3 regions of the Clostridium sp. TJA032 genome follow, and region 2 is predicted to be linked to each of the others. Evidence: predicted binding sites of a transcription regulator. Region 2 holds the regulator's gene; each other region holds the start of a gene.

Region 1 (10,290 bases), on a different contig from region 2:
GCGCCATCTGCTATTATTAACCTATCTTTTAAGTTTAAAACCTTCATTTTTTATTCTCCAATCAAAATAAATTTATTAGAAAGATAATAAATTTTATTTTTTAAAACAAAATTATTATCTTATATTATTTATATTTTACATTTAAAAAATAAATAATAAAAACATAATTTTTTTATTATTTTATCTATTAAAAGAAAGTCTATATTTTATATTTTAAAAAAACTGTTATAATATTACTAGTAATAGTAATATTAAAGGAGCGAAATATATGTTTAGATCTATATATTGGTATGGAAAAGGATATGCCTGGACATTAATAAAATCCTTGTCTGACATTAAAAAAATTAATAGGTTAGAAGAAGAAGGCAAGCTTGAAGAAAGAGATGAGTATATATATCAGTGTAGTAGAAAAATAGCTTATACTTTTCTTAAGGCTGCTGGACTTGAAGTTAATGTTGAAGGCTTAGAAAATATTCCTGAGGGGCCAGTTCTTTTTGTTTGTAATCACCAAAGCAATATGGACATACCTGTAATTATGTACTCTATTGATAGACCAAAGGGATTTATAGCAAAAAAAGAACTAGAGAAAATGCCTATATTAAAAGATTGGATTTTACTTTCAAAGGCTATATTCATTGATAGAGAACATCCTAAAAAAGCCATGGCAGGTATTTTACAAGGAATAAAACAATTAAAAGAAGGATACTCTATGGTTGTTTTTCCTGAAGGAACTAGAAGTCAAAGTAGTAAAATGGGAGAATTTAAAGCTGGAAGTTTTAAACTTGCAACTAAACCAAAGGTTCCAATTGTTCCTCTTACAATTGATGGAGCTTATAAAATAATGGAGGGAAATCATTATTTTATAAAACCTGGAAAAGTAAATCTTTATATTCATCCTCCAATTTACACAGATAAACTTACAAAGGAAGAAATTGCAGAACTTCCTGAAAGAGTTGAAAATATAGTTAGAAGTAAACTTCCTAACAAAGGAAGATAAAAAAAACCATGAGTATAAATTTACTCATGGTTTTTTTATATTAATTTAAAACTGTTCCTTCTAAATCTATCTTTTCTTCATTTAATGATTTTTTATTAAAGAAATCCTCAGTTTCCTCTATTACAACCTTTCTTAGTCCTATAATTCCTATAAGATTTGGAATTGCCATTAATCCATTAACAATATCTGCAATTATAAATATTAAAGTTAAAGGTAAAAATGAACCTATACCAACTAAAATTATATATAAAATTCTATATGGCTTTATAGCTTTTATTCCAAATAAATATTCAATACATCTTTCCCCATAATAATTCCAACCTAAAATTGTTGTAAAAGCAAAAAACATAAGTCCTATATTAACTATATATGTTCCTATATTTTTTATAGGAAGACCAATTTCAAAAGCTCTTGTTGTAAGTGCTGCTCCTTCTAAACTTCCACTATAAGCACCAGTTAAAATTATTACAATTCCAGTCATAGTACAAATTAAAATAGTATCAAAAAATGTACCTGTCATGGAAATAAGTCCTTGTTTAACTGGAGATTTAGTCTTAGCAGCAGCTGCTGCTATTGGTGCACTTCCAAGTCCTGCTTCATTAGAGAAAACCCCTCTTGCTATTCCACTTTTCATTACTGTTATTATACTAACTCCAATGGCTCCTCCTATAGCTGCTTTAGGATTAAAAGCACTTTCAATAATTATTGATATTGCCTGTGGAACTTTATTAAAGTTAAAAATTATAACTATTAAAACTCCTAAAACATAAAGTCCTGCCATTAAAGGAACTACTTTCTCTGAAACACTAGATATTCTTTTTATACCACCTAAAATTACTAAAGCAACTAATAAAGTTACAACTATAGCTGTAACAATTGTAGGAATTTTAAAAGTAATACTTGCAGCATCTGTTATAGATTTTACTTGACCAAAAGTTCCTATTCCTAATAAAGCTACACAAATTCCAAAAAAGGCAAAAATATTAGCAAGCCAATTTAAACCAAGTCCATTTTTTATATAATACATTGGTCCTCCTGCCATTTGACCATTTTCATCTACAACTCTATATTTTATAGCAAGTACTCCTTCTGCATATTTAGTTGCCATTCCAAAAAAAGCAGCTACCCACATCCAAAATAAAGCACCAGGTCCTCCTGCTTTTATAGCCGTTGCAACTCCAACTATATTTCCTGTTCCTATAGTTGCTGAAAGAGCTGTACATAAAGCTCCAAAACTTGAAACATCTCCCTCTGCATTAGAAGAAATTTCATCATCTTTTTTAAATACATACTTTAAAGCTAGTGGTAATTTTAATATTTGTAATAATTTTAACCTTATAGTCAGGTATATTCCTGTACCTACAAGTAGCATAAGAAGTGGTACTCCCCATACTAAATTGTCAATTTGATTTAATAAGTTTTCCATAAAAAAATCCTCCTTAAATTTAAATTTGCGGAGGAGAATAAGGATACTTAAAAAATTTAAGTAACTAACCTTATCCTCTGTCCTTTTACCTGAGAGTTTCAGCCAAAAAATTTGACCTTGCTCCTTCGGTGCTCTTTTTTTAAAAGAGTCTCTCCAGAGGCTCGTCCAGTAACGGTCCTAATACCTGAAAGATTTCCCTCTTCGGTGGATATAAAATATCACTCTCCCATTACCTTCATCCGAACATATTGAATTTTAATTTATATTATATAGTTTATCTTTTTAAAAATCAATTGTTACTTTAATTTTTTTATTAAAATAATTTTATATTCGAAAGTTATTCTTTTTCACAAATTGTCAGAAAATTGTTAATTTATCTCTTTAACCTCTTTATATAAGCCATTGTTATTTTTAATCTATCATTAATTTCCATATTTTTTCCTTTTTTTCTTGAATTAATTGAAAATTTAGTGTTAAAATATCAATGTCGGTATTCTTTTAGAAGCTGAACTAATTTTTACGGTTAAAACTTAATAAAACCGAATTATATCCCTTTTGGGAATAAGAACGGAGGAGAGAAAATGAATGCAGTCTATCAAACTAGACGTAGAACAAGAAAACTAGTAGTTGTTGGTATGCTCTCTGGTATATCAATATTTCTAGGATTAACAGGATTAGGATTTATAAACGTTCCACCTGTTAGAGCTACTATTATGCATATTCCTGTTATAATAGGAGCTATTGTTGAAGGACCTATTGTAGGAGGATTAATAGGCTTAGTCTTTGGTTTATTTTCTATGTATCAAGCTTTTATGGCTCCAACGCCAACTAGCTTTATGTTTTGGAATCCAATTATAGCCCTACTTCCTAGAATTCTCATAGGAGTTGTTAGCTACTATGTTTATATTTTTATGATTAGAGGTTCTAAAAAGAATCTAAAACTTACAACAATTGTAAGTTCATTTTTACTAGGAATACTTTTATTCATAAGCTCTTATGCTTTAATTAAATCACCAACTATAGCTGCTATAATTGGTATAGTATTCTTTTTAGGAAGCTTAATTTTAATGTTTAAGTTTAAACATAAAAATAAAGAAGAAGCTTTATCTATAGGGGTTTCAGCTGTTGTTGGAACACTAATAAATACAGTAGGAGTTCTTGGTTTAACATATATATTTTATTTAGAAAGATATGCCGCAGCTTTAGGAATTTCTGAAACTGTAGCAAAAGTAACCTTAGCAGGTATCGGAATAACAAATGGTATTCCAGAAGCTTTTATATCTGCTTTAATTTCAATTCCTGTTGTTTTAGGAGTTAAGAAAATTTTAAGATAAAGAAACATATTTTAGCGTATAGTTTTTAATCTATACGCTAATTTTTATTATTAAAATATCTTTATTTAATTTTAATCTTTTATCTAGGAAAAAAGTAGAACTAAATCTTTTTTACTCCTTTTATGGTTATAAGTTTATAGATTATAATATAAAGAATTTGCACATTATAAGGGTGTAAGGTAAAGAAATTCTTAACCTTAAAAAAATCTTATTAAACTTAAAAGGAGGAATTTAAAATGGCGCAACATTTAGTTCCAGAAGCAAAAAATGGTTTATCAAAATTTAAAAATGAGGTAGCAAATGAAATGGGTGTACCATTCTCAGACTATAATGGAGACCTTAGTTCAAAACAATGCGGTAGTGTTGGTGGAGAAATGGTTAAAAGAATGGTAGAAAAATACGAGCAATCAATGAAATAATAAAATAAAAAAAGAGGTAAGCATATACTTACCTCTTTTTTTTATTTAGGATGCCTTATTAATCATAAAGTTTCTCCAATTTCCATCTTCAATTAAAATGCTATCCTTTTTAAAATCCTCTTCCTTATCTCTGTTATAGTAATAAACATAGCATTTTTCAGGAGAATTCTTTCCTAAAATTTCTACATCCATTTCTACTCTATTATACTCATTATTTTCATTTAAAGGTCCTAAATATCCTTCCATAACATCCATATCTTCTATAGTTTTTTCATAGTCTAATATGGTCATAACTTCTCCATAAACAAATCCATCTCCTTGAACTAAAGCTGGATATCCCTTTTTAGGCATATGATATAAAGTTCCCTTCACTCTTCCTAATTCGCTTTTTATAACCTTACCCTTTAAGTACTTTTCATAGTTGAAAAACCCTGTTCTTAAACTTCCATAAACAAAAATTTTTCTTCTTATCCTAGGTTCTAACATTAGCAAATAGCACCTCCTAAAACCTTAATGTCTTCTTCATTTAAAACTATAGCTTTTATAGCTAGTTCTAATCCTTTTGCTATATCTGAAATAGCCATAGAAGGTGTATTAGGCTTATTTACAACCTGTGATGGAATATATGGAACATGGATAAATCCAGCTCTTATGTTTTTATATTTTTTATCAACTAAATATAAAACACCATACATAACATGATTGCATACAAAAGTTCCTGCAGTATTAGATAAAGAAGCAGGTATTCCATTTTTAATCATCTCTTGAACCATAGCTTTTACTGGTAAATTACTAAAATAAGCCATTTCTCCATCTTCATATATAGGAATATCTATTGGTTGATTTTTTTCATTATCTTCTATTCTAGCATCATCTATATTTATAGCTACTCTCTCTGGAGTTATTCCAAATCTTCCACCAGCTTGTCCTATAGATATAACTACCTCTGGATTTATTTCCTTTATTTTTTCTTCTATTTTTTCTAAAGATTTTCTAAAAACTGTAGGTATTTCTAATTTGTGAATTTCTGCTCCTTCTATTGTATCAGGTAACATTTTTACTGCTTCTAAAGCTGGGTTTACACTTTCTCCTCCAAAAGGATCGAAACCTGTAATTAATATTTTCATTCTTATCAACTCCTTAAATTTTAATTAAATCTAATTTAAAATGCTAAGAAATACATTAAAGCAATATGTACAATTAATAAAATTATAGCAAATAAACTTTGACATTTAATAACTACGTTCTTATCTTTTGTTTCTAATAAAGCAGCTGGCATTACATTAAAGTTTGCTGCCATTGGTGTAAGTAATGTTCCACAATATCCTGCTGTTAAAGCTAAAGCTCCTGCTATAGCTACATTAGCTCCTTGAGCAAATACAAATGGTAATCCTATACCAACAGTTATTACTGAAAAAGCTGCAAAAGCATTACCCATTATCATAGTAAATACTGCCATACCTACACAATAAGCTGTAACTCCAGCTAATATATGTCCCTCTGGAATAAAGTTTGATATACCAGAAGATATAACATCACCAACTCCAGCTGCTGTAAATACTGTTCCTAAAGCTGCTAAAAGCTGTGGTAATATACTAGTAGAACCTACTGATTGTACCATTCTATTACTATCTTCTACTAAATTTTTAGGTTTAGCTTTTAAAACTAAGAAACTAGTTATTACAGCTGCAACTGAAGCTATTCCTATAGCAACAGTTCCTGATAAACTTGTAAATTGTGCAATTAATAAAGAACCTAAAGCTATTACAATAGATGGTAAGAAAATTTTATTCTTTAATTTCTTAGCTTCATTTTCTGCAAACTTTACATTAGGCATTTTTAAGTTTCCTATATTAACCTTTTTACTTGCTGTTAATACTCCTATAACTAAAAGTAAAGCACCTACTAAAACAGGTGGCATAACTCCTCCTGCTATAAAGATAATTGATAATATAGTCCAAAATATTGCAGTACCTATTCTTGTTTTATGATTTTTGTCTTTTAAAGTGTAAATTGCTGTATTTAACATTAAAAGACCAACTAATATATAAAAGAATTCTAACAGGGCATTAGAAATCATCTCCATATTCATTTTAGTATCACCTCTTTATTTATACTTCATCTTTTTTAGATAAGTTTTTTCTTAATTTCTTATCTAAAATTCTATTTTGTAAAACTCCTAAAATAAGGGCTATTACAGCAATTGGTACAGATGCCTTTGCTATTTCTAAAGTAGTAACCCCATATCCTAATTCTTGTAAAGTTCCTGCTATTAGTAAAACACCAGAACTTGCTAAGAATACATTTTGTCCAAAGAAGTTTCCATAGTTATCCATAGCTGCTGCAGTACCTTTTATTAAGTCTTCGCTTTTTTCATCTACTTTACCATACTTGCTAACAGCTGCTCCTTGAGCCATTGGATTTATAAGAGGTCTTATAAATTGAGCTTGTCCACTTAATCTTAAAGAAACGGCAGAACCTACTTCTCTAATAAATAAGTAACAACTTAAAAGTTTTCCTGTTGACATGTTTTTCATATTTTTAATTAAAGTTATTGCTCTTTCTTTTAATCCAAATCTTTCACACATTCCTATAACAGGTAAAGTTAACATAAACAAAGTCATATGTCTTTGACTTACAAAAGTAGAACCTAATTTATCTAATATTTCAACAAAACTCATATCTGCAACTAAACCTGTAGCTAATCCTGCCACTAAAACAACTGCTATAGTGTCAAATTTAAGTGCAAAACCTATTATTACGATTACTATTCCTATAAGTGCCAATTTCATCTCTCCTTTTTGGTTTTTTTCTTTTAATTTTTACTTCCGTTTTTTTTAAATATTATAACCATATTTTTTTCAATTTTCTACAATATTTTATTTAAATTTTGTAAATTTTAAGGCATTTTTTTATTAATTCGTTCTTTATTATCATTTTATTAAAAATAAATTAAAAAAGTAGTATCTAGTTAGATACTACTTTTTTCAAATTATTTTATTTTCTAGAAACTATAATCTTTCCATCTACTCCATTTATTAAAGCAACTGAACCATCATAAATTTCTCCTGCAATTATCTTCTTAGCTATTTCAGTTTCTAAGACATTGCTTATATATCTCTTTAATGGTCTAGCTCCATATACAGGATCATAGCCTTCTTCAGCTAATATTTCTTTAGCACTATCAGTTACTTCAAGAGTTATATTTCTTTCTCTTAATCTGTTTTCAACATCTCTTAAGAAGATATCAATAATCTTCTTAATTCCTTCACTACTTAAAGGTCTAAACATTATGATGTCATCTACTCTGTTTAAGAATTCTGGCTTGAATCTTAATTTCATTTCATTCATAACATTTTCTCTAATATCTTCTTCTATACCCTCATTAGATTTGTTTTCTAATAAGTATCCACTACCAATATTAGAAGTCATTATTATTATAGTATTTTTAAAGTCAACAGTTTTACCTTTGTTATCTGTTAATCTACCATCATCTAGTATTTGAAGGAATAAGTTAAATACATCATCATGAGCTTTTTCTATTTCATCAAATAATATTACTGAGTATGGATTTCTTCTAACAGCTTCTGTTAATTGTCCACCTTCTTCATATCCTACATATCCTGGAGGAGGTCCTATTAGTCTAGATACTGCATGTTTTTCCATATATTCAGACATATCTATTCTTACTATATTATCTTCGCTATCAAATAAGTTTCTAGCTAAAGTTTTAGCAAGTTCTGTTTTACCAACTCCTGTAGGTCCTAAGAATATAAATGAACCTATTGGTTTTCTTTCATCTTTAAGACCTGCTCTAGCTCTTATTACAGCATTTGCAACTGCAGTTGTAGCTTCATCTTGTCCTATTACTCTTTCTCTTAATTCTTCTTCTAATCTTAAAAGTTTTTCTCTTTCACTTTCAACTAATTTTGTAACAGGAATTCCAGTCCATTTTGAAATTATTTCTGAAATTTCATTTTCAGTAACTTCTTCTTTTAATAAAGCATTCTCATTATCTTTTTCCATGCTTTCTTCTTGTGCTTTTATTTTGCTTTCAAGCTCTGGAATTTTTCCATATTTAAGCTCTGCAACTTTATTTAAATCGTACTCTCTTTCATATTTCTCAACTAATCCTCTAGCTTCATCTAATTCAGCTTTTAAATCTCTAATTGCTGAAATATGAGATTTTTCTTTTTCATACTTAATTGTCATCTCATCATTTTTATCTTGAAGCTCTGCAAGTTCTTTTTCTAAAGAAACTAATCTTTCCTTAGATGCTTCATCATTTTCCTTTGATAAAGCTTCTTTTTCAGTTTCAAGCATTAAGATTTTTCTTCTTATAATATCTAATTCAGTTGGAAGAGAATCTATTTCACTTCTTATCATAGCACCAGCTTCATCTATTAAATCTATAGCTTTATCTGGTAAATATCTATCTTGAATGTATCTATGTGAAAGTTTTGCAGCAGCTACTATTGCTGAATCATGAATTCTAATTCCATGATGAATTTCAAATCTTTCTTTTAATCCTCTTAAAATTGATATAGTTTCTTCAACTGTTGGTTCTTCAACTATTACAGGTTGGAATCTTCTCTCTAAAGCTTTATCTTTTTCTATATATTGTCTATATTCATCAAAAGTTGTAGCACCTATACAATGAAGCTCTCCTCTTGCAAGCATAGGTTTTATTAAGTTTCCAGCATCCATTGCTCCATCAGTTTTACCAGCACCTACTATTGTGTGAATTTCATCTATGAATAAGATTATTTTTCCTTCTGAGCTTTGAACTTCTTTTAAAACAGCTTTTAATCTTTCTTCAAATTCACCTCTATACTTAGCACCAGCTATTAATGCACCCATGTCTAATGAGATAATTACCTTATCTTTTAATCCTTCAGGAACATCTCCTCTTACAATTCTTTCTGCTAATCCTTCAACTATAGCTGTTTTACCAACACCTGGCTCACCTATTAAGATAGGATTGTTTTTTGTCTTTCTTGAAAGAATTCTAACTGCCCTTCTTATTTCTTCATCTCTTCCTATTACAGGATCTAATTTATGTTGTTTTACAAGTTCTATTAAGTTAGTTCCATATTTATCTAAAGCTTCATAAGTTCCTTCAGGGTCTTGTGAGTCAACTCTTTGACTACCTCTAACCTCACTTAAAACCTTTAAGAAAGCATCTTTAGTTATATTATTCTTTCTTAAAATTTCTCCTATAACACCATTTTTATCTATTTCCATAATTGCAAGCATTACATGTTCAACACTTATGTATGAATCTTCAAATTGCTTTGAAATTTCTTCTGCTTTTATTAAAACTTCATTTATTCTTCTTGTAGCAGTAACTCCTGAAGATTGTGCTGCTTCCCCTAATACCTTAGGCATCCTGTCTATTTGAACATGAATATCTCTCTTTAATGAATCTATATTAACACCCATTTTTTCAAATATATTAGGAATTAAGCCATCTTTTTGATTTACTAAGGCTGAAAATAAGTGAATTACGTCTAATTGTTGATTATTATATTTAACTGCTATTTCATAAGCATCGTTTAAGCTTTGTTGTACTCTTAATGTCATTTTATCTGCATTCATTTTATCACCTCAATATTCTCTTTTTTCTATCTTCTGTTACTATAATACTATAAAAGTCAAAGAAAGTCAAAGTCTATTTTTCACTTTCATAATTTATTAATCTAAAGGTAAAATTACTTACAATTTATTATAAAAAAAAGTTTTAAGTAATAATTATTTAATTATAAGGATATTTCATTAAGAATTTATTCATTTTTGTAAGTTCTTCTATATATTTATTATTTAAAATTACTCTATTGTTATACTTTCTATATGTTGGTATTATTAAAATATAATAAGTTTGTTAAAAAATAAATAAAGGAGGGTGTCTTAAATTTGGAGTTAAAAGTTTTTGATTTTACAAAAAGCACTTTAGAATTACTTAAGGATATGAAAAAAGATTTAGCCTATAGTGCAAATTTATTAGATGATTTTTTCTATTCTCTGCTTGAAAATTCCTGTGATGGTTTTTTTAACATATCAACTAGAGTAAAATCAGCCTCTAGTTTAAAGGAAAAAATCATAAGGCATAATTAT
Region 2 (10,290 bases):
TGAAAGACTATATGTAAAATATAGTCTTTTTTTATTGCATTTTTTAGTAATTTAACATATAATAAAAATGAACATATGAACAGATGCTCATATATAAAAATAATAGGAGTCTTGTATATGAATAATAATAAAATAGAAAGTTGTAATTGTCTTGATATCCATGAGGATATTCTACGTAAAGTTAAGGAACATTTACCAAAAGAAGAAGTGCTTTATGAATTGGCAGAAATATTTAAGGTTTTTGGTGATTCAACAAGAATAAAAATATTATGTGCTCTTTTTGAGGGAGAAATGTGTGTATGTGATATGGCTGAGTTATTAGGAGTAAGTCAATCAGCTGTTTCTCATCAGCTTAGAGTTTTAAAACAAGCTAGATTAGTTAAGTTTAGAAGAGATGGAAAAGTAGTTTTTTATTCTTTAGCAGATGACCATGTTAAACATATATTTAATGAGGGATTAAATCATGTTTTAGAATAATTCAAAAGAAAAAATAAAATAATTATATTTTAATGAAAAGGAGGTATTTAAAATGAATGATATCAAACTTTATTTAGAAGGATTAAATTGTGCAAACTGTGCAGGGAAAATTGAGGATAAAGTTAATAAACTTCCAGAAGTTAAAGAAGCTGTACTTAATTTTTCAACAAAACTTTTACTTGTAACACCAAAAGAAGGTGTTTCAAAGGAAGGACTAGAAGAAAAGATAAAAAAAATAGTTTTAGATTTAGAGCCAGAGGTAAAAGTTTTAAAAAATAAAAGTGATATGAAAAATAATAGTCATGTTTGTGAAGATTCATGTTGTCATGAAGGTAGTCATAGTCATGCTCATAAGAAGGAAAGTAATAATTCAATTGCTGGCAATATAGATAAAAAAGAATTATTAAGACTTGCAATTGCCTTAGCTTTATTTATTATAGGAATGATAGTTAAATTAGATAAAACTTATGAGTTTATTATTTTTGGTATTGCTTATATTATAGCTGGTGGAGAGGTTCTTTTAAGAGCATGTAAAAACATTTTAAAAGGACAAGTTTTTGATGAAAACTTCTTGATGTCTATAGCTACAATTGGGGCTTTTGCCATAGGTGAGTTCCCAGAGGGTGTAGCAGTAATGTTATTTTATGAAGTAGGAGAACTATTCCAAGATTATGCAGTAAATAAATCAAGAAAATCTATATCTGATTTAATGAATATAAGACCAGATTTTGCAAATTTAATAGGTGAAAATGGAGAAGAGAAAAAAGTTTCACCAGATAAAGTAAGTGTTGGTTCAACAATAATTGTAAGAGCAGGTGAAAAAATTCCTCTAGATGGTATTGTGTTAGAAGGAGAAGGAACTCTTGATGTTTCAGCTTTAACAGGAGAATCACTTCCAAAGGAAGTTGATAAAAAAGATGAAGTTTTAGCAGGTTCTATAAATAAAAGTGGATTATTAAAAATAAAAGTAACAAAAAGTTTTGGTGAATCTACAGTTTCTAAGATATTAGATTTAGTTGAAAATGCAGGTAATAAAAAATCACCAACAGAGAAATTTATAACGAAGTTTGCAAGATATTATACACCAGTTGTAGTATTTTCAGCTTTAGCTCTTGCCATAATACCTCCTTTAGTTATGGGAGAAAGTTTTTCTCCTTGGATTTCAAGAGCTTTAATATTTTTAGTTGTTTCTTGCCCTTGTGCATTAGTTGTATCTATACCACTTGGTTATTTTGCTGGAATAGGTTTAGCATCTAAAAATGGTATATTAATAAAGGGTAGTAATTACTTAGAAGCTTTAAATAATGTAGAGAGTATAGTTTTTGATAAGACAGGAACTTTAACAAAAGGTACTTTTAAGGTTCATAAAGTACAAAGTACAAGCAATTTAAAGGATGAAGAATTATTAAAGTTAGGAGCTTATGCAGAGTATTATTCAAATCATCCTATTGCTAAGTCTATAGTTAGTGAGCTAAAAGAAAAAGTTGATAAATCTTTAATTTCAGATTATGAAGAGATTTCAGGTAAAGGAATAAAGGTTAAAATTAACAATGATATCTTTTTAGCTGGTAATTCAAAATTAATGGATATGTTTAATATAAAAATATCTAAAATAGATGAAATAGGAACTGTTGTTTACTTAGCAAATGAAAAAACTGAGTTAGGATATATAGTTATTTCAGATGAAGTAAAGGATGATTCTAAAGAAGCTATAAGTGGATTGAAGCAAATAGGAGTAAAGCAAACTATAATGTTAACTGGAGATAATGAAAAAGTTGGAGATAGTGTAGCTAAAGAACTAGGAATTGATAAAGCTTATTGCAGTTTACTTCCTCAAAATAAAGTTGAAAAGTTAGAACATATTTTTAAAGATAAAAGTAAAGGAAAAAAGATTGCCTTTGTTGGTGATGGAATAAATGATGCACCTGTTTTAGCTAGGGCTGATATAGGAATAGCTATGGGTGGTGTTGGTTCTGATGCAGCTATAGAAGCAGCAGATGTAGTTATAATGGATGATAAGCCAAGTAAGATAATAAAGGCAATAAAAATAGCTAAAAGAACAAATGCAATTGTATGGCAAAATATAATTTTTGCTTTAGGTATTAAGGTTATAATTTTAATATTTGGTGCTTTAGGAATGGCTAATATGTGGGAAGCTGTATTTGGAGATGTAGGTGTAACATTAATAGCTGTTTTAAATTCAAGTAGAATATTAAAGAGTAAAAATTTATAAGCGTGAAATTTGTCTAATGTTGTTGACAATGGTTAAATTTTTTGCTATCTTAATATGGTAAGAATACTTTCAGGCATAGGGTATAGATTGTAAATAATTCCCTTAAACTTTTATATTAAACATTATGAAATGTTTAAATAGGCTTGTGTGCACGTAGGGTTTTAGCCACGCAAGCCTTATTTTTTTTGTAGAAATTTATTAGATAAGTATAGATATGTTATAGATTACATAGTTTTAATAATATTAATTAAGAAAATAAAAATTTCTAATATTTGTAAAGAATACACAAAAATACATATATTTTTCATAGTAAAACCAAAAGAATGTTAAAATATAGACAAACTTTTTAGGGTATGATAATATTTTATAAGGTTAATTTTGTAATTTTATCATTAGATTTTAGAATATAGTCTAAAAAGTAATTGCTTTTTAAAAAAATAAAAATTTTAGAAAGAGGTGCTATTTAAATGGAAAAGAAAAAAGGCATATCTATGGCTGTAGTAAAAAGATTGCCTAAATACCATAGATATTTACAAGAGCTTATGGAAAATGATGTTGATAGAATATCTTCAAAAGAATTAAGTGAAAAAATAGGATTTACAGCTTCTCAAATAAGACAAGACCTTAACTGCTTTGGTGATTTTGGTCAACAAGGTTATGGTTATAATGTTAAGGAGTTATATAATAACATAGGAAATATTTTAGGCCTTAATAGAGATTATAATACAGTTATAATCGGTGCGGGAAATATAGGTCAGGCTATTGCAAATTACAATAGTTTTAATAAATTAGGCTTTAAATTAAAAGGTATTTTTGATGCTAATCCAAGAATGTTTGGCATAAAAATAAGAGATATTGAGATACAGGATGTTGAAAATTTAAAAGATTTCGTGAAAGAAAATGATATAGAAATAGGAATAATTTGTGTTCCTAGAACTAATGCACAAAAGGTATGTAATGACTTAGTTGAAGGTGGAATAAAAGGTATATGGAACTTTGCGCCTTTAGACTTAAATGTTCCTAAAAATGTAAAAGTTGAGAATGTACATTTAAGCGAAAGTATGATGACTTTAGTGTATCTTTTAAATCATAATGACGTAAAATAAATTGGATTTATTTTATAAAAATTTGTTTAAAATGGAAAATTAGTATTAGATTTTCAAAAAAATATATTGAAAAATTTACTATTAAGTTTTATAATTTAATTGAAGTACAGGGTACTTCAATTATTTTTTTGCCTTTGCTTGTTACAAAATTAACAATTAATTATGTGAAAGTTTAGGATAATAATGGTTATATTGTTATAAATTACTTTAAAAGTCATTTACAACCGTATATCCGCTATGGTATATGAGGGAGGAAATAAAATGGAATTAAATAATGTAATCTTTGAAAAGCAAGGAAACATCGGAGTTTTAACAATTAACAGACCTAAAGCATTAAATGCACTAAACTCAGAGACACTAAAAGATTTAAATACTGCTATAGAAAATATAGAAAAAGATGATGATTTGTATGTTGTTATTTTAACAGGCGCTGGAGATAAAGCTTTTGTTGCAGGTGCTGATATAGCAGAAATGAAAGACTTAAATGAAGAAGAGGGTAAAGAATTTGGATTATTAGGAAATAAGGTATTTAGAAGATTAGAGAATTTAGACAAGCCTGTCATTGCAGCAATTAATGGTTTTGCTTTAGGTGGTGGATGTGAAATTTCTATGTCTTGTGATATAAGAATAGCTTCTTCAAAAGCTAAATTTGCTCAACCAGAAGTTGGTTTAGGTATAACACCAGGTTTTGGTGGAACTCAAAGATTACCAAGAATAGTTGGACAAGGCAAAGCTAAAGAACTTATTTATACAGGAGATATTATAAAAGCTGATGAAGCTTTAAGAATTGGGTTAGTAGATAAAGTTGTTGAACCAGAAAAATTAATGGAGGAAGCAATGACTTTAGCAAAAAAAATAGCTAATAATGCACCAATAGCTGTTAAGTTATGTAAAGATGCAATTAATAGAGGTATTCAAGTTGATATAGATTCAGCTGTAGCTATAGAAGCTGGAGATTTCGGAAAATGTTTCTCTACAGAAGACCAAAAAGAAGGAATGAGTGCTTTTTTAGAGAGAAGAGAAAAAACTTTTAAAAATAAATAATTTTTAAAATGGTTGTATGGATTTAAGGAGGGTAATTAAAATGAACTTTCAATTAACAAGAGAACAAGAATTAGTTAAGCAAATGGTTAAAGAATTTGCTCAAAATGAAGTTAAACCTATAGCGGCTGAAATAGATGTAACAGAAAGATTTCCAATGGAAAATGTTAAAAAAATGGCCAAATTAGGAATGATGGGCATACCTTTTAGTAAAGAGTTTGGTGGCGCAGGTGGAGATACTTTATCTTATATTTTAGCTGTTGAAGAATTATCAAAGGTTTGTGCTACTACAGGGGTTATAGTTTCAGCCCATACTTCTTTATGTGCTTCTTTAATAGAACAATTTGGAACACAAGCACAAAAAGAAAAATATTTAATTCCACTTGCAAAAGGGGAAAAGTTAGGAGCTTTTGGATTAACTGAGCCAGGAGCAGGAACTGATGCAGCTGGTCAACAAACTACTGCTACATTAGATGGCGATAACTATATTTTAAATGGAAGTAAGATTTTTATAACTAATGGAGGAGTTGCAGATACTTTTATAATCTTTGCCATGACAGATAAAAGTCAAGGAACAAGAGGTATTTCTGCATTTATAGTTGAAAAGAATTTTCCAGGCTTTTCAATTGGTAAATTAGAAGAAAAAATGGGTATAAGAGCTTCATCAACAACTGAGTTAATTATGGAAAACTGTGTAGTTCCAAAGGAAAACTTAGTTGGAAGAGAAGGAAAGGGATTTGGAATAGCTATGAAGACTTTAGATGGTGGTAGAATAGGTATTGCTGCTCAAGCCTTAGGTATAGCAGAAGGTGCTTTAGAAGAAGCAGTTGCATACATGAAAGAAAGAAAACAATTTGGTAGATCATTATCAGCATTCCAAGGACTTCAATGGATGGTAGCAGAAATGGATACTAAAATAGAAGCTGCAAGATTTTTAGTATATAAGGCAGCTTGTTTAAAAGAAGAAGGTAAACCTTATTCAGTAGATGCTGCAAGAGCTAAGTTATTTGCTGCAGAAGTAGCCATGGATGTTACAACTAAGGCAGTTCAATTATTTGGTGGATACGGATATACTAAGGAATACCCAGTTGAAAGAATGATGAGAGATGCTAAAATAACTGAAATATACGAAGGAACTTCAGAAGTTCAAAAAATGGTTATTGCAGGAAGCATATTAAGATAATTTAGGAGGGCTTTGAGATGAAAATAGTAGTTTGTTTAAAACAAGTACCAGATACAACAGCTGTTAAAATAGATCCAAAAACAGGAACTCTTATAAGAGATGGAGTTCCATCAATAATAAACCCAGAAGATAAGCACGCTTTAGAAGCTGCCTTACAATTAAAGGATAATAATGGAGCAGAAGTAACTGTTTTAAGTATGGGACCACCTCAAGCTAAATTAGCTTTAAGAGAAGCTTTATGTATGGGAGCAGATAAAGCAATTCTTATAACTGATAGAGCTTTTGCAGGAGCAGATACATTAGCTACATCAAAGGCTTTAGCAGGAGCATTAAAGAAATTAGATTATGACATAATATTTGCAGGAAGACAAGCTATAGATGGTGATACTGCACAAGTTGGGCCTGAAATAGCTGAACACTTAAATATCCCTCAAGTAACTTATGTTCAAGGTGTTAAAGTTGAAGAAGATGGCTTATTAGTAAATAGAGCTTTAGAAGATGGATATGAATTAATAAAAGTTAAACAACCAGTACTTTTAACTGCAATAAAAGAATTAAATGAACCAAGATATATGAATGTTAAAAATATATTTGATACATCTGATGATGAAATCTTAGTATGGTCAGCTGATGATATAGATGTAGACAAGTCTCAATTAGGATTAAAGGGTTCACCAACAAAGGTTAAAAAATCAATGACTAAAGAGGCTAAGGGTGCAGGAGAGATAGTTAAGGAATCACCTAAGGATTCAGTTAATTATGTACTAGGTAAATTAAAAGAAAAGCACTATATCTAAGATTATGGGAGGTATTTAAGATGAATAAAGCAGATTTTAATGGCGTTTGGGTTTTTGCTGAGCAAAGAGAAGGTCAATTACAAAAAGTTTCACTAGAATTATTAGGTGAAGGTAGAAAAATAGCTGATAAATTAGGGTCAAAGTTAACAGCTTTATTAATAGGAAGTAATGTTGAAAACTTAGTTGAAGATTTATCAAGACATGGGGCAGATGAAGTTTTAGTTGTAGAAGATAAAGAGTTAGAACACTATACAACTGATGGTTATACAAAAGCTATATGTGAATTAGCTAAGGATAGAAAACCAAATATAATTTTTATAGGAGCAACTTTTATAGGAAGAGATTTAGGTCCAAGAGTTGCTGCAAGATTAGAAACTGGATTAACAGCAGATTGTACATCTTTAGACGTTGATGTTGAAAATGGAGATTTATTAGCAACAAGACCAGCTTTTGGTGGTAATTTAATGGCTACAATAGTATGTCCAGAACATAGACCACAAATGGCTACAGTAAGACCAGGAGTTTTTGAAAAGCTTCCTTTAGGTGAAAATGATGCTACTGTAGAAAAAGTTGATATAAAATTTAATGAAGAGGATATAAGAACAAAAATAGTTAAAATAGTTAAAGAACATAAAGATATTGTCGATATATCAGAAGCTAACGTATTAGTTGCTGGTGGTAGAGGAATAGGTTCAGAAGAAAACTTTAAGATGCTTAAGGAATTAGCAGAAGTTATGAATGGATCAATTGCAGCTTCAAGAGCAGCAGTAGAAAAGGGTTGGATAGATAAAGATTATCAAGTTGGACAAACTGGTAAAACTGTTAGACCAAGTATATATGTAGCTTGTGGTATATCAGGTGCAATTCAACATGCCGCAGGTATGCAAGACTCAGATATGATAATAGCTATAAATAAAGATGCTAATGCTCCTATAATGAAAATTGCAGATTATGCAATAGTTGGAGATGTAAATAAGGTTGTTCCAGAATTTATAGCACAGTTAAAGGCTATGAAGGAAGAAGCTTAATATAAATAAATATATAAATATAAAAAGGGTAAACTTATAAAATTTTTCAATTTATGGTGTATGACTTTTAAAATTAAAAGTCTAATAAAGAGTATTTAGGAGGAGTTTAATATGGAAAAGATTTTTGTGATTGGTGCAGGTACAATGGGAGCTGGAATAGTTCAAGCATTTGCACAAAAAGGATATGAAGTAATTGTTAGAGATATAAAAGATGAATTTGTTGATAGAGGATTAGCAGGGATTAATAAAGGGTTAACTAAATTAGTTTCTAAAGGAAAAATAACTGAAGAAGATAAAGAGGCTATTTTATCAAAAATTACAGGAACTACTGATTTAGGTCTAGCTGCAGATTGTGATTTAATTATAGAAGCTGCAGTAGAAAATATGGACATTAAAAAACAAATCTTTGCAGAGCTAGATAAGATATGTAAAGAAGAAGCTATTTTAGCTTCAAATACATCTTCTTTATCAATAACAGAAGTAGCATCTGCTACAAATAGACCAGATAAAGTTATAGGAATGCATTTCTTTAATCCTGCAACAATAATGAAATTAGTAGAAGTTATAAGAGGTATGGCTACTTCACAAGAAACTTTTGAAAAGGTTAAAGCTATATCAGAAGCTATAGGTAAAACTCCAGTAGAAGTTGCTGAAGCACCAGGTTTTGTTGTTAACAGAATTCTTATTCCTATGATAAATGAAGCAGTTGGAATATATGCAGAAAATATAGCATCTATTGAAGATATAGATACTTCAATGAAATTAGGAGCTAATCACCCTATGGGACCTTTAGCTTTAGGAGATTTAATTGGTTTAGATGTTTGTTTAGCTATAATGGATGTATTATTTAAGGAAACTGGTGATTCTAAATATAGAGCACATAGCTTATTAAGAAAATATGTTAGAGCTGGATGGCTAGGAAGAAAAACAGGTAAAGGATTCTATGACTATAAAGCTTAATTATTGAAATTTTATAATGTAGAATTAATATAATTTTTTAGATTGCAGTAAATTTAGAGGTTGATATTTATCAACCTCTTTTTATTTTCTTAATTTTTAAATTAATTAAAAAAGAGTTTATAGTTTATTTCAAAAAAATAGGAATATTTTTCGATTTATTAGAATATACATATATTGTAATTTTATATTTTTATTCAGAGATAGGTGAATTTATGAAAAATAAGAGTTTATTTAATATAATATATTACATAATTATTTTTTGTTTAATTATAATTTTAATAAATAATTTTATGAGTAAATCAGATAAAATCTTTAAAACTGTTGGCTTTAGAACTTATACAATATTAAGTGGTAGTATGGAGCCTAAAATAAAAACAGGAGATTTAGTTGTTGTTAAAAATACTAATTTTAATGAAATTAAAGAAGGAGATATTATAACATTTAAATCTGAGGGGAATGTGGTTACTCATAGAGTAATAGGAAAAAAGGATGATGGATTTATAACAAAAGGTGATAATAACAATGTTGAAGATAGTGGCTTAGTTAATGAAGAAAATTTTATAGGAAAAGTTTTATTTCACATACCTTTATTAGGACATTTAACTATATTTTTATCAAAGCCTATAGTTATTTCTGGATTTATGATATTAATTGCTATAAGCATATTATTTGACACATTTAAAGGAAATAAAAAGAATATTAAGAATTAAAAATAAACCTAAAGAAATTAAAGTATTTTAGTTTCTTTAGGTTTATTTTATATTATTAAATACTATTTATTAATAACTCTTATTAGTATAATATTAGTAGTATGAGGTTATTATTTAAGTTAATGACTTTTAAAATTAATTTTATGAGATAAGGTTTTATAGAAATTAAACTTTATTTTGGAGGTATAACATGTTAGTTGAAAAAGCTAGAGAAAAGTGGGATAAAAAGCATGACTTAAATTGTGCAGAGTGCATAATGTATGCTGCAAATGAAGAATATAATTTAAATTTATCAAAGGAAACTTTAAAGGTAATGTCTTCTTTTGGTGGAGGATTAGCTATAGGAAATATCTGTGGGGCTATAACTGGAGCAGCTGGAGTTTTAGGAGTTATGTTTACTGAAGATAGAGGACACCAAAGTCCTAAGACAAAAGCTTTAACAGAAGAATTTATGAAAAAGTTTTATGATAAATTAGGATATTATAATTGTATTGATTTAAAAGCTAAATATAGAAAAGATGATGACAAAAGATGCATAGTTATGATAGAAACAGCAGCTGAAATTTTAGATGAAATTATACAAAGAGAAAGATAGGTGAAAAAAATGGATTTTAAAAGTGTAGAATATAAAGATAATGAAGTTATCTTAAGAGAAACTAAAAATTTTAATATAAAACAAGTTTTTGAGTGTGGTCAATGTTTTAGATGGGAAAAAACAGAAAATAATTCATACATAGGTGTTGCCTTTGGTAGGG
Region 3 (10,290 bases), on a different contig from region 2:
TCTTTAGAGCATCAGGTAATGGAGGACAATGTGTTAACACAACTGACTCAGCTGTAAGAATAACTCACTTACCTTCAGGACTTGTTGTTTCATGTCAAGATGAAAAATCACAGCTTAAAAATAAAGAAAAAGCTATGAAAGTGTTAAGAGCTAGATTATTTGAGCAAGCTGAAGCTGAGAGATTAGCAGGAATTGCTGAAGATAGAAAAAGTCAGGTTGGTACTGGGGATAGAAGTGAGAGAATAAGAACTTACAACTATCCACAAGGAAGAGTTACAGACCATAGAATAAATATGACTTTATATAAGCTAGACAGTTTCTTAGAAGGTGATATAGACGAAATAATAAATGCTCTAATTACTGAAGATCAAGCTCAAAAGATGAAAGCTATGGGTAATACTGAATTTTAATAAAAAGCCTTACATTAATAATGTAAGGCTTTAAAAATACATAGTTTTAAAATGGTAATTTAAAGAGGAATATAATTATGGATATAGATAAAGCTATAAAAAAACAAAAAAAATCATATAATAGATTCATGTTTCTTATGGTAGTACTTCTAATATTATTGCCTCTTTTGGTTTGCTTTTTTGAGGTTTATAAGGATTTTCTTATAATATATTTAATTCTTTTAGAAATTTTTATAGTCATAGTTATGATTAAAAATTTTAATAATATTAGATTGGAATATAGTTTAGAGAATGGAATTTTAAAAATAAAACCTAATATACTATCTAAATATAAATATATTTATTGTGATAGGGTAGGGTTAGTCCATACTGAAAATGAACTTGAAGATATGAAAATTATAATTGTTTTTACTAACAAAGGGAGAAAAGGAAAGTTTGGTAAACCAGTTGGAGAATATTTTTGCAAAGTTCATCCTGGGTTAAGTAAGGATTATAACAAAATGGTTAAATTAAATAAAGAAAAACAATGGTATTATATAATTATAAAAAGAGGAGCTTTAAAAAAATTTAAGCTTTTAGATGATATTTATAAAAATTGTGTTACAGCAACTTATACAAATGAGAGTATTGAAAATATAAAAATTGCAAGAGGTCAAAAGAATTTATAAAGATGAAGGTGATACTATTTTATGAATACAAAGGTACATTTCATAAAAGATATAAATAAAGACATAGTATATTTAGAGGAAGCTGCTAAAATTATAAAGGATGGCGGTATTGGAGCTTTTCCAACAGAAACAGTTTATGGATTAGGTGCAAATGCCTTAGATGGAGAGGCGGTTAAAAAGATTTTTATTGCAAAGGGAAGACCACAGGATAATCCCTTAATAATACACATAGCTCATAAAAATGACATAGAAAAATATGTTGCTGAAATACCAAGTTTTGCAAAGGAATTAATGGATAAATTTTGGCCAGGACCTTTGACAATAATTTTAAAAAAGAAAGATATAGTTTCAAATGTTACCTCAGCAGGATTGGATACTGTAGGGGTTAGAATGCCAAAGGATGATATAGCATTAAAATTAATAGAACTTTCAGGTGTTCCAATAGCAGCACCATCAGCAAATATATCAGGTAGACCAAGTCCTACAGATATAGAAAGATGTGAAGAAGATTTAAATGGAAGAGTTGATTTTATAATTGGAAATAAAAAAAGTGAAATAGGTGTGGAATCAACTATAGTAGATGCAACAGGAGAACATCTATGTGTTTTAAGACCTGGAGGAATAACTTTAGAAATGCTAAAGGAAATAGACAAGGGAGCATATATAGATAAGGCTATATTAGGTTCTTTAGATAAGGATTTAAAGCCAAAAGCTCCAGGAATGAAGTATAAACACTATGCTCCTAAGGCAAAAGTTAGAATGGTTCAAGGACCAGTAAATAAAATGGTTGAAAAAATTAAAGAAATAGTGCATAATTACATAGATGAAGATTTAAAAGTTGGAATTATGGCAACAGATGAAACAATTTCTATGTATAGTGAAGGGATTGTAAAGTCCTTAGGCACTAGAAGTGATTTAACTTCTGTAACTAAAAACTTGTTTGAAATGTTAAGAAGTTTTGATGACTTAGGAGTTGATATTATAATAACTGAATCTTTTGAAGAAAAAGATTTAGGGGTAGCCATAATGAATAGATTAAAAAAATCCTGTGGATTTGATATAATAATTGTTTAAGAATATATGTGGAAGGAGCTAGATTAAAATGAAACTTTTTTCAAAAAGGAATTTTTTTGAATTTGATTTTTTACAAAATTCTATATTTGATTTTTTAAAAGTTTTAAATTTTATATCTAGTTTTCTTCTATTTAATAAAAAGAGTGCTTTTTTATTTGGCTTTACTATTTGATTTTTAAAATTAAGTAGTGTTATTAGTCATTGAAAAAGCACTTTTTTTAAAATAATATATTAATTTAAATAGGTATAATGGAGGTTAACGAAATGAAAATAGCAATAGGTTGTGATCATGGTGGATTTAATTTAAAAAACACAGTGATAAAGCATTTACAAGAAAAAGGTATTGAAGTAAAGGATTTTGGTACATACAGCACAGAATCTTGTGATTATCCTGATATATCTATACAGGTTGCAGAAGCTGTAGCTAATAAAGAGTTTGATTTTGGTATATTAATTTGTGGAACTGGTATAGGTATATCTATAGCTGCAAATAAAGTTCCAGGAATAAGAGCTTCTTTATGTTCTGACACATTTAGTGCTCATGCAACAAGACAACATAATAATGCAAATATTTTAGCTATGGGTGAGAGAGTTGTAGGACCAGGATTAGCTTTAGATATAGTTGACACTTTTTTAAATTCAGAATTTGAAGGTGGAAGACATCAAAAAAGAATAGATAAAATAACAGCTATTGAAGAAAAATATTCAAAATAATATAGAGATTTTAGGAGGAAGATAAAATGAGTAATGTAACAGAAATAACACATCCACTTATACTGCATAAGTTAGCTTTTATAAGAGATAAAAATACAGGGTCTAAGGATTTTAGAGAGTTAGTAAGTGAAGTTTCTATGCTTATGGCTTATGAGGTAACAAGAAATCTTCCTATGGAAGAAATTGATATAGAAACTCCAGTTTGTAAAACTAAATGTAAGGTTTTATCAGGAAAAAAAGTTGCTATAGTTCCAATATTAAGAGCAGGTTTAGGTATGGTAGATGGTATGCTACAACTTATACCAGCTGCAAAAGTAGGACATATAGGTTTATATAGAGATGAGGAAACACTTCAACCTGTAGAATACTTCTGTAAGTTACCACAAGATATAGCAGAAAGAGATGTAATAGTTGTAGATCCAATGTTAGCTACAGGAGGTTCAGCAGCAGATGCTATAACTCTTTTAAAGAAAAGAGGGGCTAAGCAAATAAGACTTATGTGCTTAATTTCTTCACCAGAAGGCATAGAATTTGTTAAAAAAGCTCATCCAGATGTAGATATATATGTAGCTTGTATTGATGAGAAATTAAATGATCATGGATATATTGTTCCTGGATTAGGTGATGCAGGAGATAGACTATTTGGAACAAAATAGTTATAATTTAAATAGCTACTTAAATTTTAAGTAGCTATTAATTATTTTTGGAGGTAAATGATTCATGGAAAAGATAAAAGTTTTAACTATCTTTGGAACAAGACCGGAAGCTATAAAAATGGCTCCACTAGTAAAAGAGTTAGAAAAAAGATCAGAAATAGAGTCAAAGGTTTGCGTAACTGCTCAGCATAGACAAATGCTAGATCAAGTTTTAGAGTTATTTGATATAAAACCTGATTTTGACCTAGACATAATGAAAAATCGTCAAACTCTTACAGGAATAACAAACAGAGTTTTAGAAGGATTAGAAAAAGTATTTATAGAAGAAAAGCCAGATATGATACTTGTTCATGGCGATACTACTACTACTTTCGCAGGTGCTTTAGCAGCATTTTATCAACAAATAAGAGTAGGTCATGTTGAAGCAGGACTTAGAACTTTTGATAAGTATTTCCCATTCCCAGAGGAAATGAATAGAAAATTAACAGGAGCTTTAGCAGATTTACATTTTGCTCCAACTAAAGGTTCAAAGGCTAACCTTTTAAGAGAAGGAATAAATGAAAATGACATAAAAATTACAGGTAATACTGTAATAGATGCTATGGAACATACTGTAGAAGATAACTACGTTTTTGAAAATGACGAATTAAACAAAATAGATTTTAAAAATAAAAAGGTTATAATGATAACTGCTCATAGAAGAGAAAACTGGGGAGAAGGTATAGAAAATATCTGTACAGCTTTAAATAAAATAGTTGAAGAGAACAAAGATGTTGAATTAGTTTATCTTGTTCATTTAAATCCAGTTGTAAAAGATGTAGTTTATAAAAATCTTGATGGAAAAGAAAGAGTTCATCTTTTACCGCCACTTGATACAAAAGAAACTCATAACTTAATGAATAAATGCTTTATGGTTATGACTGATTCAGGTGGACTACAAGAAGAAGCACCGCATTTAGGAAAACCAGTATTAGTTTTAAGAGATGTTACAGAAAGACCAGAAGCTGTTCAATCTGGAACTGTTAAATTAGTTGGTACTGATGTAGACAAAATAGTTGAAGAGGCTAATACTCTTATAAATGATAAAGAAGCTTATATAAAAATGAGTAAAGCTATAAATCCATATGGAGATGGTAAAGCTTCTGAAAGAATAGTTAAAGCTATTTTAAATTATTTTGGAAAAAGTGATGAAGTAGTTGAAGAGTTCGTTAGTAAATAAACTTTGTTAAAAAAATAAATAAATATATTTTCAATAAATGTAAAATATAGACAGATAATTAGAATATTATAGAAATTTTAAAGGTATACTTCTATAATAAAGCTTAATTATCTGTCTTTTTTTTCAAAAAGATAAAAAATAGAGAAAAAGATTGTTTAAAATTTAACAAAAAATATTGAAAGGTAATAATTTTAAAGGTATAATTAAATCAGTTAGAAAAAAAATAAAATTTTGATAATTTTTAACTAAAATGGGAGGTATTTGATATGAGAGAGGTAGTTATTGCAAGTGCAGTAAGAACAGCACTAGGTTCTTTTGGTGGTTCATTAAAGGATGTACCTGCTGTAGATTTAGGAGCTTTAGTTATTAAGGAAGCTTTAAATAGAGCAAATATAAAACCAGAATGTGTAGATGAGGTTTTAATGGGAAATGTAATTCAAGCAGGCTTAGGTCAAAATCCAGCAAGACAAGCTGCTGTAAAAGCTGGTTTACCAGTAGATATTCCTTCAATGACAATTAATAAGGTTTGTGGTTCAGGATTAAGATGTGTAGCATTAGCTGCTCAAATGATAAAAGCAGGTGATGCTGATATTATAGTAGCTGGTGGTATGGAAAATATGTCACAAGGACCTTATATCTTAAGAACAGCAAGATTTGGTCAAAGAATGGGCGATGGAAAAATGGTTGATGCTATGGTTAATGATGCTTTAACAGATGCTTTTAATGGATATCATATGGGTATAACAGCTGAAAACATAGCAGAACAATGGGGAATAACTAGAGAAATGCAAGATGAATTTGCTGCAAATTCTCAAAGAAAAGCAGAAGAAGCTATAAAAGCTGGTAAATTTAAAGATGAAATCGTTCCAGTTGTAATTCCACAAAGAAAGGGAGAACCTATAGTATTTGATACAGATGAGTTCCCTAGATTTGGAACAACAGCTGAAAAGTTAGGAAAACTAAGACCAGCATTTAAAAAAGATGGTACAGTTACAGCAGGTAATGCTTCAGGTATAAATGATGGTGCTGCTGCTTTAGTTGTAATGAGTGCTGAAAAAGCAAAAGAATTAGGAATAACACCTATTTGTAAAATAGTTTCTTATGGTTCAAAGGGATTAGAACCTTCAATAATGGGTTATGGTCCATTCCATGCAACTAAAAAAGCTTTAGAAGGAACAGGATTAACAGTTAATGACCTTGATTTAATAGAAGCAAATGAAGCTTTTGCAGCTCAAAGTTTAGCAGTTGCTAAAGACTTAGAATTTGATATGAGTAAGGTAAATGTAAATGGTGGAGCTATAGCTTTAGGACATCCAGTTGGTGCTTCAGGAGCTAGAATTTTAGTTACATTACTTCATGAAATGATAAAGAGAGATGCTAAAAAAGGTTTAGCAACTCTTTGTATAGGTGGAGGAATGGGAACTGCTCTAATTGTAGAAAGATAATAAGTTTACCATTATTATAATATATATTTTAAAGGTATCATTCTATATAGGATGATACCTTTTTAAATTTTTATTGAATATTTTATGATAAAAGTTAAAAATATACTATATAAATTGCACCTTAATAGTAGAAAAATTTCATATTTAAATTTATACAATTTACTTTAGTTTCTATAAAAATCATGAATAATATTAATAGTAATAGAAAAAAATAGGATTAAAGGTGAGAAATTTGTTTAAATTAAAAAAAAAATATAAAAAAATGTGAATAAATATAAAAGAGGTTATTCAAAACCTTTTAAGTTGTATGCTATATTCTTAATAGTGGTTTAAGAGTTTTTTCACAAAATGCACAATAAAATATGGAATTTCACAATAAAAACTTTTAAAAAAGGATTTCAAAATCGAAAATAGTAATCGGATTTTAACTTGGGGTACTTAGTATTAATTTAAAAATTCGGAAAAATGAAAGTATAAATTCAAAAGACTTCATAAATAATTTGTAAAAGAGAAAATGAGAGTTTTTGAGAGTAAAAATGAAGGAAATAGTTAAAAACACTTTAAAATATAGGAATATTAATAAATACAAGCTAAATTTAAATTTTATTAATATTACATTCGGGAATATAATTAGTAAAGTACATTGCAGAATGATGGAGGTTATATGTGAACGCTAAAATTAAAGGTTTAGTTTTATCCATTAATAAAACTAATGTTTTATTGACAATAGTAGCAACCCTGTTAATTAGTTTTTTTAATTTTAGATTTGGGGTGGCTTTTTTAGTTGGAAGTTTAATTGCAACAATTAACTTTACAGTAAATGCAATTGTAATTAATAAAGTCATAAGTGAAAGAAGAGGAGCTTTTAAAATACAAATAAGCTTCATTTTGAGAATGCTTTTGATTCTTTTATTTACATTATTTTTTATGAGAAATGTTAAGGAATTAGCATTTTACTTAGTAGGATTTATTTTACATCAGATATCAATATTTATTTATACTAAAAGAAATAAGGCCTTATGATAAAAGTAAATAAATATTTATATACATATATAAATTAATACTAAGATAGAAAGGGAGTGATTCCGTGGATATCTTTTCACCAATGTTTACAGTTAAGATTGGTAGTATAAGTATAAGTAGTACAATTATTTTTCAATGGGCAGCTATGCTTGTTATTATAATTTTTGCTATCTTATCAACTAGAAATCTTAAAAAGAAACCTGGTAAGTTACAAGTTGTTTTAGAAACAATCTATCAAACAATTTACAACTTAGTAAAAAGCAACATGGGGGAAAGTTATATTGGTTTTGTGCCTTATATAGGAACTTTAGCAATATTCCTACTAATATTAAACTTTTATGGTTTAATAGGGCTTGCACCTCCTACTCAAGATTTAAGTGTTGCAGTGGCATTAGCAATTACTTCCTTTGTTGTTGTTCATGTTAATGCTATACGTAGATGTCATATTGGAGGATATCTAAAAGGATATTTAAAGCCTTATCCACTAATGTTACCTTTAAACCTAATGGAGAGAATTATTTTCCCAGTATCTCTTGCACTACGTTTATTCGGTAATATGCTAGCGGCTACTCTATTAATTGACTTAATGTATTCAGGTTTAGGTCATATAACTTGGTTTGCACAATTAGGGGTACCAATACTAGCACATGGTTTCTTCGATGTTTTTGATGGAACAATACAAATGATAGTATTTACTATGTTAACTATGGTAAATATTAAAATAATAGCAGATCACTAAGAAAAGTTAAGAAGACAAATCAAAAAACCTTATTTGATTTGAAAAAGGAGGAATTTTTAATGGATATGAAGTTATTAGCAGCAGGTATAGCTGTATTAGCAGGTATAGGAGCAGGTATAGGTATAGGTATTGCGACTGCAGGAGCGTTACAAGCAACTGCAAGACAACCAGAAGCATCAGATAAGATTCAAAGTTTATTCATCATGGGAGCTGGTCTTTCAGAAGCAACAGCTATCTATGGATTAGTTGTATCAATAATCTTATTATTCGTTGCTTAATATCAAATTACGTACTTTTTATTAAGAACTTGTAGTAATTAATAAATAAAGATAATAGAGTTAATATAATTGACTCCGAAGGGAGGCTGTGATTGATATATGGAAATAGATTTTATGAGAATATTAGCTACAATCATTAACTTTATAATATTAATTCTTATATTAAAACATTTTTTCTGGAACAAAATCAAAAAAGCCATCGATGAAAGACAAGAGGCTATAGATGAAACTATCTTAAAAGCCGATGAAGATGCAGAAAAAGCAAGAAGATTAAGATTAGACAATGAAAGAATTCTTAAATCTGCAAAAGAAGAGGGCAGAAAGCTTAGAGAAGAACAGAAAAAAGAAGCTGATAGAATTTATAAAGAAATAGTTGATGATGCTCATAGAGAAGCTGAGGCTATAATAAATAGAGCTAATATTGAAATTCAAAGAGAAGAAGAAAAAGCAAAATACGAATTAAAGCAACAAGTAGTTGATATTTCTGTAATGCTTTCTGAGAAAGCACTTGGAGAATCTATTGACGAATCTAAACATAGAGAATTAATAAATGATTTTATTGAAAAGGTAGGTATCTAATTATGTATGAATATTTAGATCGTAGATATGCCTTAGCTCTATATGAAGTTGCCGAAGAAAAAAATAAAGTTGAAGAGTACATGAATGATTTAAGAGAAATCTGTGATATCATTTATGGAAATAAAGAGTTTTATGAAATAATAAAACATCCTCAAATAAGTACTGTAAGAAAGAAAAAGACTTTTAGAAACATATTTGAAGGAAAAATAGATGAGGATTTACTTTCATTCTTAATGGTTCTTATAGAAAAAGATAGAATACTTTATCTAAGAGAAAAATTAAAAGAAATGGAAAAAATCCATTTAGAGAAAAATAACACCTTACTTGCAGAAGTTAAAAGTGTTATTAAGCTAACAGATGATGAAGTTAAAAGACTTGTAGAAAAGTTAGAAAATAAATACTCAAAGAAAATATTATTAAGACAAGAGATAGATAAGAGTATCATTGGAGGACTTTATGTCAGAGTTGGCGATGATGTTATAGATGGTACTGTTAAATCTAGACTTGATGATATGAAACAGATAATGCTTAAGAGAGAATAGAGGTGAGTCTATGCATATTAAACCAGAAGAAATAACTTCTATAATCAAGAATGAAATAAAAAACTATGAAAAAGAGTTAGAAACTGTTGATTCTGGTACTATCATACAGATAGGTGACGGAGTTGCCAGAGTTTACGGATTAGAGGATTGTATGGAAGGTGAGCTTCTTGAATTCCCTAATCAAGTATTCGGTATGGCTCTTAACTTAGAGCAGGATAACGTTGGTTGTGTTCTTTTAGGTTCTGAAGAAGGAATAAAAGAGGGCGACATCGTTAAAAGAACTGGAAAAATAGTTGAAGTACCAGTAGGTGAGGACTTAATAGGTAGAGTTGTAAATTCATTAGGTCAACCTATAGACGGAAAAGGTCCTATAAAAAATAATGGATACAGAGCTATAGAAATACCAGCACCTGGTATTCTAGAAAGAAGTTCTGTTAATGAGCCTTTACAAACAGGTATTAAAGCAATTGACTCAATGATACCAATAGGTAGAGGACAAAGGGAATTAATTATAGGTGATAGACAAACAGGTAAAACTGCTATAGCTATAGATACTATAATTAACCAAAAAGGTAAAGATGTTATATGTATATATGTTGCTATTGGACAAAAACAATCTACAGTAGCTAACATAGTTAACACTTTAACTGAAGAAGGAGCTATGGATTACTCAATAGTTGTAACAGCATCAGCATCAGAGTCAGCTCCATTACAATACATCGCACCATATTCAGGATGCACAATGGGTGAATACTTCATGAATAAGGGTAAAAATGTATTAATCATATATGATGACTTAAGTAAACATGCAGTTGCTTATAGAACAATGTCACTATTAATTAGAAGACCACCAGGAAGAGAAGCTTATCCAGGGGACGTATTCTACATACATTCAAGATTACTTGAAAGAGCTGCTAAGTTATCAAAAGAAAACGGTGGTGGA

The links. The regulator Rex, encoded in region 2, represses fermentation and respiration genes when NADH is low (regulators of the CRP and FNR family bind a similar motif). The targets are predictions, from matches to a motif close to ATTGTTAANNNNTTAACAAT.
Region 1: AC4FRL_RS03410 (DUF969 domain-containing protein) is a predicted target of Rex. The motif match lies at 7,106-7,125, and genes of this name have one in related genera.
Region 3: AC4FRL_RS06925 (acetyl-CoA C-acetyltransferase) is a predicted target of Rex. The motif match lies at 4,892-4,911, and genes of this name have one in related genera.

Annotation. Positions count from the first base shown of each region.
Region 1 is NZ_JBZEFB010000001.1:747,168-757,457, forward strand. It holds gene AC4FRL_RS03370 (homocysteine S-methyltransferase family protein) at 1-47, opposite strand, end outside; gene AC4FRL_RS03375 (lysophospholipid acyltransferase family protein) at 269-997, shown strand; gene AC4FRL_RS03380 (alanine/glycine:cation symporter family protein) at 1,038-2,423, opposite strand; glycine riboswitch at 2,498-2,583, opposite strand; glycine riboswitch at 2,586-2,662, opposite strand; gene AC4FRL_RS03385 (ECF transporter S component) at 3,005-3,757, shown strand; gene AC4FRL_RS03390 (alpha/beta-type small acid-soluble spore protein) at 3,994-4,176, shown strand; gene AC4FRL_RS03395 (gamma-glutamylcyclotransferase family protein) at 4,222-4,662, opposite strand; gene pcp (pyroglutamyl-peptidase I) at 4,662-5,303, opposite strand; gene AC4FRL_RS03405 (DUF979 domain-containing protein) at 5,339-6,268, opposite strand; gene AC4FRL_RS03410 (DUF969 domain-containing protein) at 6,288-6,962, opposite strand; gene clpB (ATP-dependent chaperone ClpB) at 7,174-9,774, opposite strand; gene AC4FRL_RS03420 (GTP pyrophosphokinase) at 10,090-10,290, shown strand, end outside.
Region 2 is NZ_JBZEFB010000003.1:37,230-47,519, reverse strand. It holds gene AC4FRL_RS08500 (cation:proton antiporter regulatory subunit) at 1-17, shown strand, start outside; gene AC4FRL_RS08495 (ArsR/SmtB family transcription factor) at 118-477, shown strand; gene AC4FRL_RS08490 (heavy metal translocating P-type ATPase) at 530-2,710, shown strand; gene AC4FRL_RS08485 (redox-sensing transcriptional repressor Rex) at 3,178-3,816, shown strand; gene AC4FRL_RS08480 (short-chain-enoyl-CoA hydratase) at 4,078-4,860, shown strand; gene AC4FRL_RS08475 (acyl-CoA dehydrogenase) at 4,901-6,040, shown strand; gene AC4FRL_RS08470 (electron transfer flavoprotein subunit beta) at 6,058-6,837, shown strand; gene AC4FRL_RS08465 (electron transfer flavoprotein subunit alpha/FixB family protein) at 6,858-7,865, shown strand; gene AC4FRL_RS08460 (3-hydroxybutyryl-CoA dehydrogenase) at 7,977-8,825, shown strand; gene AC4FRL_RS08455 (signal peptidase I) at 9,038-9,535, shown strand; gene AC4FRL_RS08450 (C-GCAxxG-C-C family protein) at 9,726-10,130, shown strand; gene AC4FRL_RS08445 (DNA-3-methyladenine glycosylase family protein) at 10,140-10,290, shown strand, end outside.
Region 3 is NZ_JBZEFB010000001.1:1,487,573-1,497,862, reverse strand. It holds gene prfA (peptide chain release factor 1) at 1-410, shown strand, start outside; gene AC4FRL_RS06950 (hypothetical protein) at 488-1,078, shown strand; gene AC4FRL_RS06945 (L-threonylcarbamoyladenylate synthase) at 1,100-2,152, shown strand; gene rpiB (ribose 5-phosphate isomerase B) at 2,417-2,866, shown strand; gene upp (uracil phosphoribosyltransferase) at 2,893-3,522, shown strand; gene wecB (non-hydrolyzing UDP-N-acetylglucosamine 2-epimerase) at 3,587-4,741, shown strand; gene AC4FRL_RS06925 (acetyl-CoA C-acetyltransferase) at 5,008-6,186, shown strand; gene AC4FRL_RS06920 (ATP synthase subunit I) at 6,853-7,209, shown strand; gene AC4FRL_RS06915 (F0F1 ATP synthase subunit A) at 7,274-7,948, shown strand; gene atpE (ATP synthase F0 subunit C) at 8,008-8,226, shown strand; gene AC4FRL_RS06905 (F0F1 ATP synthase subunit B) at 8,326-8,805, shown strand; gene AC4FRL_RS06900 (F0F1 ATP synthase subunit delta) at 8,808-9,347, shown strand; gene atpA (F0F1 ATP synthase subunit alpha) at 9,358-10,290, shown strand, end outside.